3 regions of the Kutzneria viridogrisea DSM 43870 genome follow, and region 1 is predicted to be linked to each of the others. Evidence: riboswitches for the same ligand, from Rfam matches in the RefSeq annotation. Region 1 holds a riboswitch; each other region holds the start of a gene.
The links. Region 1 has a riboswitch for cobalamin ahead of KALB_RS06750 (FecCD family ABC transporter permease). Riboswitches for the same ligand answer to the same signal wherever they lie in the genome.

Region 2: another riboswitch for cobalamin. It lies ahead of KALB_RS16295 (CoA-acylating methylmalonate-semialdehyde dehydrogenase); the one in region 1 lies ahead of KALB_RS06750 (FecCD family ABC transporter permease).
Region 3: another riboswitch for cobalamin. It lies ahead of nicT (Nickel transporter NicT); the one in region 1 lies ahead of KALB_RS06750 (FecCD family ABC transporter permease).

The regions. Positions count from the first base shown of each region.
Region 1 covers NZ_CP007155.1:1,449,839-1,454,205, forward strand. The annotation lists gene KALB_RS06740 (ABC transporter substrate-binding protein) at 1-439, opposite strand, end outside; gene KALB_RS06745 (ABC transporter ATP-binding protein) at 436-1,200, opposite strand; gene KALB_RS06750 (FecCD family ABC transporter permease) at 1,229-2,224, opposite strand; cobalamin riboswitch at 2,318-2,500, opposite strand; gene KALB_RS06755 (tetratricopeptide repeat protein) at 2,606-3,607, shown strand; gene KALB_RS06760 (LamB/YcsF family protein) at 3,744-4,367, opposite strand, start outside.
Region 2 covers NZ_CP007155.1:3,628,120-3,632,486, reverse strand. The annotation lists gene KALB_RS16300 (acyl-CoA dehydrogenase family protein) at 1-257, opposite strand, end outside; gene KALB_RS16295 (CoA-acylating methylmalonate-semialdehyde dehydrogenase) at 263-1,759, opposite strand; cobalamin riboswitch at 1,793-1,923, opposite strand; cobalamin riboswitch at 2,024-2,231, shown strand; gene KALB_RS16290 (ribonucleoside-diphosphate reductase subunit alpha) at 2,469-4,367, shown strand, end outside.
Region 3 covers NZ_CP007155.1:4,430,685-4,435,051, reverse strand. The annotation lists gene KALB_RS19505 (GDSL-type esterase/lipase family protein) at 1-943, shown strand, start outside; gene nicT (Nickel transporter NicT) at 968-2,077, opposite strand; cobalamin riboswitch at 2,219-2,436, opposite strand; gene KALB_RS19495 (MbtH family protein) at 2,541-2,741, opposite strand; gene KALB_RS19490 (MFS transporter) at 2,747-3,991, opposite strand; gene KALB_RS19485 (non-ribosomal peptide synthase/polyketide synthase) at 3,988-4,367, opposite strand, start outside.

The DNA of each region.
Region 1 (4,367 bases):
GGCAGGCCTCGGTCAGCTGGTAGGTGGGCACGCCCAGCGCGGCCATGCTGTCCGGGGTGACCCCGCTGGCCTCGCTGAACCCGTAGTTCCAGCCCGCGAACACCAGGTCGGGGGAGGCACCGAGCACCACCTCCTTGCTGATGTACTTGTCCGACAGCCGCTTGACCGAGGCGAACTCCTTGGCATACGGGGACTTCACGTTCTTGTCCTCGATGCCCGCGTACCCGGCCACATGATCGGCCAGCCCGAGGGCCAGCAGCATCTCGGTGGTGTTGATGTCGTTGCTGACCACCCGGGTCGGCACCTTGTCGTAGGTGACCTGGCGGTCGCAGTTGGTGATCGTCACCGCCTGCCCCGCACCCGCCGGGGTGGGCGCGGGCGTGGTGCCGCAGCCCGCGAGCAGGGCGGCCAGCGCCACCGTGACGAGCACGCGTCTCATGGATTCTCCTTGCTGGGGAACAACAGTTGGGGTCGGCCGCTGGCCGGGTGGGCCACCAGGTGCGGGCGCACGCCGAACACCTGCTCGACCAGGTCCTCGGTGAGCACCTGCTCGGGAGTGCCCGCCGCCACGACCAGTCCGGCCCGCAGCACGTAGATCCGGTCGCAGTAGCCCGCGGCCAGGTTGAGGTCGTGCAGGGCTGCCACGGCGGTCATGCCCAGCCCGGTCAGCAGGCGCATCAGCTCGTGCTGGTAGCCGATGTCCAGGTGGTTGGTCGGTTCGTCGAGCACGACGAGTTCGCCGTTCTGGGCCAGTGCCCTGGCGATCAGCGCGCGCTGCCGCTCCCCGCCGGACAGGGTCAGTACGCTGCGGTCCGCCAGTTCGGTCAGCCCGACCAGGTCCAGCGCCCGCTGGCAGGCCTCGGCGTCCTGCGCGCCGCCGCCCTCGTGCGCGAACCGGCCCATGGTCACCACCTCGCGCACGGTGAAGTCGAACTCCATCGGCGAGTCCTGGGCCACCACGGACATCCGCCTGGCAACCTGCTTGGGCGGCAACGAGAACAGGTCCTCCCCAGCCAGCCAGACCGCACCGCCGGTGGGCCGCAGCGCGCGGAACACCGAGCGCAGCACCGTGGTCTTGCCGCTGCCGTTCGGCCCGACCAGGCCGACCACCTCACCGCGTGCCACGGCCAGGCTCACGTCCCGCACGATGGCCTGGCCACCGACCTCGTAGCGCAGCCCGCGCGCGTCGAGCAGACTCACGAGACCTCCTCGCTGGTACTCGTCGCTCTCACGACGCCACCCCACCGAAGGCGTAACTCCTGCGCCGCAACAGGAACAGGAACACCGGCCCGCCGAACACCGCCGTGATCACACCCAGGGGCAGTTCCTCGGGCGCCACCACCATGCGGGCCGCCACATCGGTCCACACCAGGAACAGGGCGCCGAGCAGCGCGCTGGCGGGCAGCACCCTGCGGTGCCCGGCGCCGACCAGCAGCCGCACCAGGTGGGGCAGCATCAGCCCGACGAACCCGATCGCCCCGGCAGCCGCCACCACCGCACCGGTGACCAGGGCCGTCACCAGGTACAGCCCGGTGCGCACCGCCCGCACGTCCACGCCCAGTGTGCCCGCGGCCTCATCGCCCATGGCCAGGGCGTCCAGCGCTTTGGCTTGCACGGCAAGGTATCCGAGCCCGAGCACGGCGGCGATCGCCGGGATGAGCAGGTTCTGCCACGAGGCGCCGCCCAGGCTGCCCAGCAGCCAGAAGATCGCCGTGCGGGCGCCCTCCGCGTTCGGCGCCAGGTAGATCAGCAGGCTGGTCATCGCGGAGAACACGTAGGCCATGGCCGTACCGGAGAGCACCAGCCGCAGCGCTGGCAGCCGCCCACCGGTCCTGGCCAGCGCGAACACCGCCAGCATCGCCGCCAGCCCGCCGAGGAAGGCGCCCGCGGTCAGGGCCCAGCTGCCCAGCCAGGCCAGCGCCCCGAACAGCAGCACCGAACTCGCGCCCACCGAGGCCCCGGAGCTCACGCCAAGCAGGAACGGGTCCGCCAGCGCGTTGCGGACCAGTGCCTGCACGGCGACCCCGGTGGCCGCGAGGCAGGCGCCGGCCACCGCGCCCAGCAGCACGCGCGGCGCCCGGACCTGCCATACGATCGCGTCGCCAGGTTGGGTGACACCGTGAGTGGCATGACTGGCCAGTACGGAGAACACCTCGCCGACGGACAGTGACACCGGACCGAGCGCAACCCCGAACAGCAGGGTCACGAGCAGTAGTGAGGCCATCGCGATCAGTAAGAAGGTGAACCGGGCCCGGGGTGCGAACGGGGCCGAACTGCGTGCAGCAGGCATCGGGTGCCGGCCTCCAACACCTCGTGGGGGTCTTCGCGTGCCGTGGCCGGTCTCCTGGCTGACGGGTACTTCGACCACGGCTTGCCTTCCCAGGTGCTGCCACCCAGTGACCCCGGTTCGCGCCGGGTACGCCGTGGACTCCCGATCACAGTGGCGAGGGCCGCTCCGGTACCGCACCGGATTCCCGTCACCACGGCCTGGTCACGGTAAGGAGCCGTCGGCCGCGCTGTCAACGTGACCTGGTTGGGGGACGCGTGAGTTGACAGGCGGGCGTGCGGTCGGGAGCATTCGCGCAGGCGAGTCGGGGAGTGAGCGGTGACCCAGCTGCGTCAGGTCCAGATCGTTGTTCCGGTGGCGGATTCGGGGTTCGAAAGCCCGTTGCCCCCGTTGACGACAGGTTCGGGAACTGTGGTGCTGCCCTGGCCGAGACCGGCCACCGACCTGTCCTGCGCGCGCTCCAGAACCGTCCCGGCCCTGGTGCTGGAGAACGAGCTGGTCCGCGTGACCGTCCTCACCGGACTGGGTGGGCGGCTGCATTCGCTGTGGCACAAGGAGGACGAGCGCGAGCTCTCCGCCAACCTGCCGGTGTTCTCCCCGGCGGGCGGCTCGCTGGTGTACGCGGCCACAGTGGACGGTCCCGGCGGGGACCCGGTGCTGCGACTGTGGGAGTGGGACCAGGTGCTGGACCTGCCCTACCAGGTCGACTTCTGGCTGCCCGCCGGATCGGACCGGCTGCACGTGGGCACCCGGGTGCGGGCCGGTGACCCCCGGCCAGGCTGGTGGCGTTTCGCCGACGACGAGCCCGCCGAGCTGCTGTGCGCCGGATCTGGTTGGGGTGCACTGGAACTGTTCAGGATGAAGACCTCGCTGCGGCCAACCCCGTTCTCCTGCCTGGGTTTCGAGCAGCAGCCCTGGCTGGACCTGTTGGCGGGCAACATGCCTGCTGGTGATCCGAACAGTGCTCCTGGCCGCAGCCTCGTCGGCAGGCACTGGCGCTACCTGCTGGAGCGCGCACCGGAGAACTGGCTGTCCGCGTACCACCTGGGCACGGCCCGCTGGTTCGCCCGCGACCTGGAGGGTGCGGTCGCCGCCTGGCGCCGGTCCATCGAGCTGGCGGTGTCCCCGTGGGCGATCCGCAACCTGGCCGTGGCCGAGTACCACCGCGGCCACGTGGTGGAGGCCGCCGAGCTGCTGACGGCCGCTGCCTGGTCGGCGCCCCAGGTCCCGCAGCTGTGCGAGGAGGCCCGCGGCCTGCTGCTCGTCACCGGCCAACCCGCCGAGGCCGACGCCCTGCGCCAAGTCCAGACCCGCCCCTGACCGCGAGTCCCGCAAGCGCAAACACGCCGTACCGGAAGCGCCGACACGCGGTACCGGAAGCGCCGACACGCGGGGCACAGCGCGTGTCGGCGCTTCGCGTACCGCGTGTCGGACGTTCCCGTACGGTGTGTTTGCGTCAGGCGAACGGGCGGATGTGGGCGTTGGCGGCGAGCAGGGCGGCGCGGACCTGGCGTGCGATCCGCACGGCGCCCGGGGTGTCGCCGTGCACGCACAACGACTGGGGCCGCACGTCCACCTCCGAGCCGTCCACGGCGATCACGGTGCCCTGCAAGGCCATTCGCGTGCAGCGGGCCACCACCTCCTCGGCGTCGTGCACCACGGCCCCGGGCAGTCGGCGGGACACCAGCGAGCCGTCGGGGTTGTAGGCGCGGTCCGCGAACGCCTCACGCACCGTGGTCAGCCCGGCGGCCTCGGCCTGCACGAGCCACTGCGAACCGGGCAGGCCGAGCACCGGCAGTCGCGGGTCGTAGAGCCGCACGGCCTCCACCACGGCGGCGGCCTGCTCGGCGTGCGTGACGATCGCGTTGTACAGCGCGCCGTGCGGCTTCACGTAGCGCACGCGGGTACCGGCGATGCGCGCGAACCCGTCCAGCGCCGCGATCTGGTAGACGACGTCGTTGGTCAGCTCCGCGGGCGCCACGTCGATGAACCGCCTGCCGAACCCGGCCAGGTCCCGGTAGCCGACCTGGGCGCCGATCACCACGCCCCGTTCGGCGGCCTGCTCGGTGATGCGGCGCAG
Region 2 (4,367 bases), 2.2 Mb from region 1:
AGGTAGCCCGCGATGGACGGGCAGCCCGTGGCCAGCGCCTCGAAGATCAGCGCGGCGTCCATCCTGGACAGTCCGCTGCCGCCGAGGTCCTCGCGCACGTAGACCCCGCCCATGCCCAGTTCGGCGGCCTTGCGCAGCACGTCGACCGGGAAGTGCTTGTCCTGGTCCCACTGCACGGCGTTGGGCGCCAAGTGCTCCTGGGCGAACTCCGCGGCGGTGGCCGCGATGGCCCGTTGGTCCTCGCTGAGGGTGAACACCGGGCTCACGCCATCGTCGGGATAACGAAGCTGGCACCCTGCCTGGTGCCCGCTGGCCAGCGCGTGGTGACCGTCTTGGTCTTGGTGTAGAACCGGATCGAGTCCGGTCCGTGCTGGTTGAGGTCGCCGAACCCGGACCGCTTCCAGCCGCCGAAGGTGTGGTAGGCAACGGGAACCGGGATCGGCACGTTGACGCCGATCATGCCGGTGTCCACCCGCCGGGTGAAGTCCCGCGCGGTGTCCCCGTCCCTGGTGAAGATCGCCACCCCGTTGCCGTACTCGTGCTCGGTGGGCAGCCGCAGCGCCTGCTCGTAGTCGCCGGCGCGCACGATGGACAGCACCGGGCCGAAGATCTCCTCGCGGTAGATCCTCATGTCCGTACCGACGTTGTCGAACAGACTGCCGCCGAGGAAGAATCCCTTCTCGTGTCCGGGCAACACGAAGTCGCGGCCGTCCACCACCAGTGCGGCGCCTTCGTCCACACCGGACTGGATGTACTCGCGGACCCGGTCCACGGCCTGACGGGTGACCAGCGGCCCGTAGTCGGCGGTCTCGTCCTGGGAGGTGCCGATCTTCAGCGCCCGCACGCGCGGGATCAGCTTGTCCAGCAAGGCTTCCGCGGTCTGCTCGCCGACCGGCACGGCCACCGAGATCGCCATGCAGCGCTCACCGGCCGAGCCGTAGCCCGCGCCGATCAGGGCGTCCACGGCCTGGTCCAGGTCCGCGTCCGGCATGATGATCATGTGGTTCTTGGCCCCGCCGAAGCACTGCGCGCGCTTGCCGTGCGCCGCGGCGGTCGAGTAGATGTACTGCGCGATCTCGGAGGAGCCGACAAAGCCCACTGCCCGCACACGGGAATCGGTGAGCAGCGTGTCCACGGCCTCCTTGCCGCCGTTGACCACGTTGAACACGCCCGGCGGCAGACCAGCCTCCAGGAACAGCTCGGCCAGCCGCAGCGGCACGGAGGGGTCGCGCTCGGAAGGCTTGAGCACGAAGGCGTTGCCGCAGGCGATCGCGGGGGCGGCCTTCCACAGCGGGATCATCGCGGGGAAGTTGAACGGGGTGATGCCCGCGACCACGCCCAGCGGCTGGCGCAGGGAGTGCACGTCGATGCCGGTGCCCGCGCCGTCGGTGAACTCACCCTTGAGCAGGTGCGGAATGCCCGCGGCGAACTCCACGACCTCGAGCCCGCGCTGGATGTCCCCGCGCGCGTCGGGCACGGTCTTGCCGTGCTCGCTGGCCAGCAGCCTGGCCAGCGGGTCCATCTCGCGCTGCACCAGGTCCAGGAAGCGCAGCAGCACGCGCGCGCGGCGCTGCGGGTTCCAGGCGGCCCACTCCTGCTGAGCCCGCTCGGCGTCGGCGATGGCCGCCTCGGTCTCGGCCCGGTCGGCCAGCGGCACCCGCGCCTGGACCTGACCGGTGTTGGGGTCCCACACGTCACCGAAGGCACCAGAGCTGCCCGGAATGTGCTTGCCACCAACGAAGTGCGTCAATTCGCGCATGACTGCCATGCGTGTCTTCTCCATCCTCGTGGACAACACGTGACGGCCACGGCCGGTGTCTGACTCCCGGGGCTGCACCCGGTCACAGTGGCGGGACCGCGCTGGACTCGCACCAGCTTCCCTGCACCGCGGCTCGATTTCGGACCATAGAGTAGGACGTCCGACTATGTCGATGCCGACTGTCGGAACCCTGAGGAGATCCCGGTCACCCCGCGCCGACACACCGCCATCTTGGGTTGCGCACGAGAGCCCACCCCTACATGTAGTATCTGCCGCGTCGATGGTTCGCCGGGCGCTCAACCCGGCGAGGCAAGAGGGAACCCGGTGCGAATCCGGGACTGCCCCGCAGCGGTGAGTGGGAACGACCGCCGTCAGACAGCACTGGGCGTGAGCCTGGGAAGCGACGGCCAGTAGGTCCGGGTACGCCCGGCCGCCCACGAGTCCGAAGACCTGCCATCGGTGTGCGCGCCACCGGCGCGCACGTCCGGTGTCCCGAGGGAGGGCAGCGTGCACAGGTCGCGGCCGCGCCGCGCACTGACGCCGCACCCGCTGGAGACCGGGCCTTTGGTCGGATCGAGCGAGGAGACCGGCGTGACCCAGTTACCACCCACGGGCTGAGCCCGGCTCCCCGCACTCCCCCACTTCACCGGTGGCCGCCGTCCTGGCCACCGGGCGTACACACCTGCCCTGAACAACCTGGAGCTCCCTCATGTCCGTGCAGTCCGAGGCGGGCGGCCGACTGGCCGCCGCCGGCGACACACCCTCGACGGTGCACGTCATCCGCCGCAACGGCGACGTGTCCGCCTTCGACCCCGCCAAGATCTCCACCGCGCTGGCCAAGGCCTGGCTCGCCGTGGAGGGCGCCGAGGCGGGCGCCTCCTCCCGGGTCCGCGAGGTGGTCGCCGAGCTGACCGGCCAGGTCGAGCTGGCACTGATGCGCCACGCCGGGCCCGAGCGCCCGCTGCACATCGAGCAGATCCAGGACCAGGTGGAGCTGGCACTGATGCGCGACGGGCACCACAAGGTGGCCCGCGCCTACGTGCTGTACCGCGAGGAGCACGCCAAGGCCCGCGAGGTGGAGCCGCAGGCGGCGCCGAGCCGCCCGGCGATCTCGGTGCGCCGCCCCGACGGCACGGTCGAGCCGCTGGACGCCGGCCGCCTGGAGCTGGTGATCACCGAGGCCTGCGCCGGACTGGAGGCGGTCTCGGCGGCGGCCGTGCTGACCGAGACCCGGCGCAACCTCTACGACGGCATCACCGCCGAGGAGCTGACCCTCGCGCCGGTGATGGCCGCGCGCACGATGGTCGAGAACGACCCGAACTACTCGCTGGTCAGCGCCCGGCTGCTGCTGGACAAGGCGCGGGCCGAGGCGCTGAGCTACCTCGCCGGCCAGGCGCGCACCGCCAGCCACGCGGAGATGACCGGGCTGTACCCGGGCTACTTCGCCGAGTTCGTGGCCAAGGGCATCGAACTGGGCCAGTTGGAGCCCGAGCTGGGCACCTTCGACCTGGCCCGGCTGGGCGCCGCCCTGCTGCCCGACGGGGACCTGCGGTTCCAGTTCCTGGGCCTGCAAACCCTGTACGACCGCTACCTGCTGCACCACGCGGGCACCCGCTACGAGCTGCCGCAGGCGTTCTTCATGCGGGTGGCCATGGGCCTGGCGCTGCGCGAGGACGACCGGGACGCGCGCGCGATCGAGTTCTACACCCTGTTGTCCAGCTTCGACTTCATGTGCTCCACGCCGACGCTGTTCAACTCGGGCACGACCCGCCCACAGCTGTCCTCCTGCTTCCTGACCACCGTGGACGACGACCTCACCAGCATCTTCCACGGCATCAGCAACAACGCCCTGCTCTCCAAGTACGCGGGCGGGCTGGGCAACGACTGGACCCCGGTGCGCGGCATCGGCGCGCACATCAAGGGCACCAATGGGTCCTCGCAGGGCGTCGTGCCCTTCCTGAAGATCGCCAACGACACGGCGGTCGCGGTGAATCAGGGAGGAAAACGGAAGGGCGCGGTCTGCGCCTACCTGGAGACCTGGCACGTGGACATCGAGGAGTTCCTCGATCTGCGCAAGAACACCGGTGACGACCGGCGGCGCACCCACGACATGAACACCGCGAACTGGGTGCCCGACGAGTTCCTGCGCCGGGTGCGGGCCGACGGCCAGTGGACCCTGTTCTCCCCCGACGAGGTGCCCGAGCTGCACGACAGCTACGGCAACGTCTTCGCGCAGCGCTACCGCGAGTACGAGGCCGCCGCCGACCGCGGTGAGATCAAGGTGTACCGCAGGGTCAAGGCCAAGGACCTGTGGCGGCGCATGCTGACCATGCTGTTCGAGACCGGCCACCCGTGGATCACCTTCAAGGACCCGTGCAACCTGCGTTCCCCGCAGCAGCACTCGGGTGTGGTGCACTCCTCCAACCTGTGCACCGAGATCACCCTGAACACCACGGTCGATGAGGTCGCGGTCTGCAACCTGGGGTCGATCAACCTGGCCCAGCACGTCACCCCGGAGGGCATCGACCACGCCCGCCTGGAGCGCACGGTCCGCACCGCGGTCCGCATGCTGGACAACGTGATCGACGTGAACTTCTACACGATCCCG
Region 3 (4,367 bases), 3.0 Mb from region 1:
GGCCTACGTGGGCGTCCCACCCCTCCCGGACGGCCTGTACGACCTACTCGTCGACGGCCGCCTGGTCGGCCAGGGCAGCGTTCCGGGCGGAAACACGCTGACCATCGACATGGCCACCGGGACCGCCGAGCACCAGCCCGGCACGGCCGGCACCCTGCGCTTCACCGGCCTGCCCGAGGGCGTCAAGGACCTCGAGATCTGGCTGCCGCACAACGAGACCACCGAACTCCTCGCCCTGCGCACCGACTCGCCCGTCGAGCCCGCACCGGACCGGGGCCGCCGGGTGTGGCTCCACCACGGCAGCTCGATCAGCCACGGCTCCAACGCCGCCAGCCCCACCACCATCTGGCCCGCGCTCGCCGCCTCGCTCGGCGGCGTGGAACTGGTCAACCTCGGCATGGGCGGCAGCGCCCTGCTCGACCCGTTCACCGCCCGCACCATGCGCGACACCCCCGCCGACCTGATCAGCGTCAAGATCGGCATCAACCTGGTCAACGCCGACCTGATGCGCCTGCGCGCCTTCATCCCCGCCGTGCACGGCTTCCTTGACACCATCCGCGAAGGCCACCCCAGCACGCCGCTGCTGGTCGTCTCGCCCATCCTGTGCCCCATCCACGAGGACACGCCGGGTCCCAGCGCCCCGGACTTCAGCACCGGCCAACTGCGGTTCCGGGCCACGGGCGATCCGGCGGACCGTGCGAGCGGGAAACTGACCCTGGGCGTCATCCGGGACGAACTGGCCCGGATCGTCGCGCAGCGGGCCGCCCAGGATCCGAACCTGCACTACCTGGACGGCCGCGCGCTCTACGGTGAGTCGGACTCCACCGAGTTGCCGCTGCCCGACGACCTCCACCCGGACGCCGCCACCCACCGCCGCATCGGCGAGCGCTTCGCCAAGCTGGCCTTCACCGCCAACGGCGCCTTCGTGGGCCTCGGCGCCTGAAACCTGGTTGGTGGGCCCGACCAGCTACTGGTGGCCGATCCCCTGGCCGAACCGCGTGGTCCAGCGCTGTTCCACCCCGGCGATCCGCCAGTAGGCGATGGCCACCGCCCACACCGCGACGAACAGGCCCACGATGACGAACCCGACGTTGTTGAGGTCCAGGTCGGCGATCCAGCCCGTGACCGGGTCGGTGAGGCCGAGCTTGTCCCGCAGCAGGCCGATCAGCTCGATGCTGCCGATCAGCAGGGCGACGGCCACCGACAGGCCGGTGATCACGATGTTGTAGTAGACCTTGCGCACCGGGTTGGCGAAGGCCCACTGGTAGGCGAAGTTCATGAACGTGCCGTCCAGCGTGTCCAGCAGGGTCATGCCCGCGGCGAACAGCAGCGGCAGCACCACGATCACGTACCACGGCAGCCCGCTGGCGGCCCCGCTGCCCGCCAGCACCAACAGCGTGACCTCGGTCGCGGTGTCGAAGCCGATCCCGAACAGCAGCCCAACCGGGTACATCTGGCCCGGCCGGCTGATCGAGCGGGTGACCCGGCCCAGGAAGCGGTTGAACAGCCCGCGCTCGTTGAGCCTGGCCTCCAGTTCGGCCTCGTCGAAGCGGTCGTGGCGCATCGAGCGCCAGACCCGCACGATGCCCACCAGCGCCACCAGGTTCAGCGCGCCGATCAGGTACAGGAACAGCCCGGACACGCTGGTGCCGATCAGCCCGAGGACCTGGTGGGTGCTGGAGTCCTCGTCGGTGAGCGTGCCGACCACGCGGGTGCCGACCGCGATCAGCACCGCGAGTACCAGCACCACCGTCGAGTGGCCGAGGGCGAACCAGAACCCGACCGACACGGGCTTCTTGCCGTCGGCCATCAGCTTGCGGGTGGTGTTGTCGATGGCGGCGATGTGGTCGGCGTCGAAGGCGTGCCGCAGCCCGAGGGTGTAGGCGGTGACGCCCAACCCGATGCCGAACACCTGGGTGCCCACCGCGTAGTGGCCGGGGATGACGGCGAGCAGCAGCATCCCCCAAGCCACCACGTGCAGCAGGGCGATCACGGCGAACACCCCGCCGATGCGCACCCAGTCCCGCCGGGTGCCCAGCATCGGGGTGCGGGCGGGAGCGCGGTCAGTCGCGGACATGCCGACCGCCTCCCGTTCCGGGACGGGTGGCGGCGAGCGGGGGCTGGCGCACGGCTCTCTCCTCGTGAGCGTGGGGAGAGGTCCGGTGACCGGTCGCGACCGTGAGCCCGCCCGAGCGACTCCGGACCTCGCGCGCGCCGGGCGGCACACGCACCGGTGGCAGGTCTTCGGACTCGCGGGCACCCGCCGGATCACTCCGGCGGTCCTACTGGCCGTCGCTTCCCAGGCCGTGCGGCCCAGTGCTCGATGACGGCGGTCGTTCCCACTCACCGCTGCGGGGCAGTCCCGGTCTCACACCGGGTTCCCTGTTGCCTCACCAGCTCGCGGGGAACTGGTGAACCACTGGCGGAGGCAGCCTAGCTGCCAACCAGTGGCAGTTGACAGGCCGCGGGTCAGAACGGCCTGGCCGTAGCGGCGGCCGGGGGCTGTGCCCGAGCCGGGTTCGGCCCGGGCACAGCGCTGGTCAGCTGTTGGCGGCCATCTGCTCGCGCAGGCTGCGCGGGCGCATGTCGGTCCACACCTCGTCCACGTAGCTCATGCACTCCTGCTTGCTGCCCTGCTTGCCCACTGCTCGCCACCCGGCGGGCACCTCGTTGTCCAGCGGCCACAGCGAGTACTGCTCCTCGTCGTTGACCAGCACCTGGTAGCTGATGTCGTCTCGCACTGTCGTCACCTTTCTTGTTGAGGCAGAAACCCGGCCAGTGGTGTGGCTTCGGCCTGTCGGGGGAATCGGCGCAGCGTCCTGTTCGCCGTAGCCAGCACGGCCAGCAGCGCGATGCCCCCGGTACACACCAGCACGGCGACCTCCCCGCCAGCCAGTTCCACGAGCAGACCGCCCACCGCGGGTCCGGCCGTGCTGGCGATGCCCGCGACGACGCTCATCACCCCAGCTGTGCGGCCCCGGAGTTCGTCGGGGGTGAGCAGCAACTGGTAGGTCATGATCGTCGTGTTGGCGGTCGGGGTGAGCAGGGACATGCCGCAGAACAGGGCACCGAGCAGGTAGCCGTTGTGCAGCACGAGGGCCAGCGGGGTGAGCGCGACCAGCGCCCAGAACACGCTGATGATCGACAGGTACGGGCTGAGCACCTTGAGCAGCCAGGGAGCGAGCAGGGCGCCCAGCATGCCCCCGACCCCGAGCACGGAGGCCATCAGCCCGATCTCGAACTCCGGCACCCCGCGCTGCCGGGCCAGGGCGACCACGACCAGGTAGTAGGCGTAGAAGAAGAAGTTCAGGCTGACCGCGCACAGGGCGATCACGCGGAGCAGCGGCTGCCGCACCAGCCAGCGCAGGCCCGCCGCGATCTCCAGGTGCAGCTCGCGCAGGGGCGCGCGGGCACGCTCCTGCTTCGGCATCTTCAGGAACAGCAGGCCGACGAAGGCCAGGGTGTGCGTCACGGCGTCCAGTGCGAACGGCAGCCACGCGCGGATTCCGTACAACACACCGCCGAGCGCGTTGCCCGTCATCTGGCCGAAGTACCCGCGCGCCGAGTTCAGCGCGACGGCCTGCCCCAACTGCTCGGCGGGCACCACCCTGGGCAGGCTCGCCTCCTCCGCGGGTTCGAACAGGGCACGGCAGGTCCCCATCACCGCGGCGACCCCGGCCATCAGCGGCACGTCGGCCACGCCCAGCCACAGCGCCACGACCAGCGCCGCGACGGCCACGGCCTGCGCCGCCTCGCAGCACAGCATCAGCCGCTTGCGGTCCCAGCGGTCGGCCAGCGCCCCCGCGGGCAGACCGGCCAGCAACTGGGCCGCCGAGTCGATGCCCATCACCAGGCCAGCCGCCACCGGGGACTGGGTCACCGCCAGCACCAGCAACGGGAAAGCCAGCACCGAGGCGCTGAACCCCAGCTCGGCCAGCGCCTGGCTGCCCCACAGCACCTGGTAGTTGCGGTTGCGCGAGAGCGGGATCATCGGGCACCGCCCCGGCAGTCACCGGCGATGTGCCGCAGCGCGGTGGCGAAGTCGGCGGCGACGGCCTCGATGGTGGCCTCGTCGAACAGGTCGGGCTGGTAGTACCAGGCGAAGCCGAGCCGTCCGCCGGTCACCCCGCCGACCACCTCCACCGGGTGCGAGCCCCGGTCGGCCGGGTCCTGGTCCTGACCGAGGGATCCCAGCGAGGCCCGGTACAGCCCGTCGAGCTCCTGGTCCCCGGTCGCGTCCCACTGCCCGAGGTAGTTGAACGCCAGCCGGGGGCCGGTACGGGTCAGCCGTTCCCGTACCTGTGGGGCACCGAGGTAGCGCAGCGCGCCGAACCCGAACCCGTTACCAGGTGTGGCGCGGAGTTGCC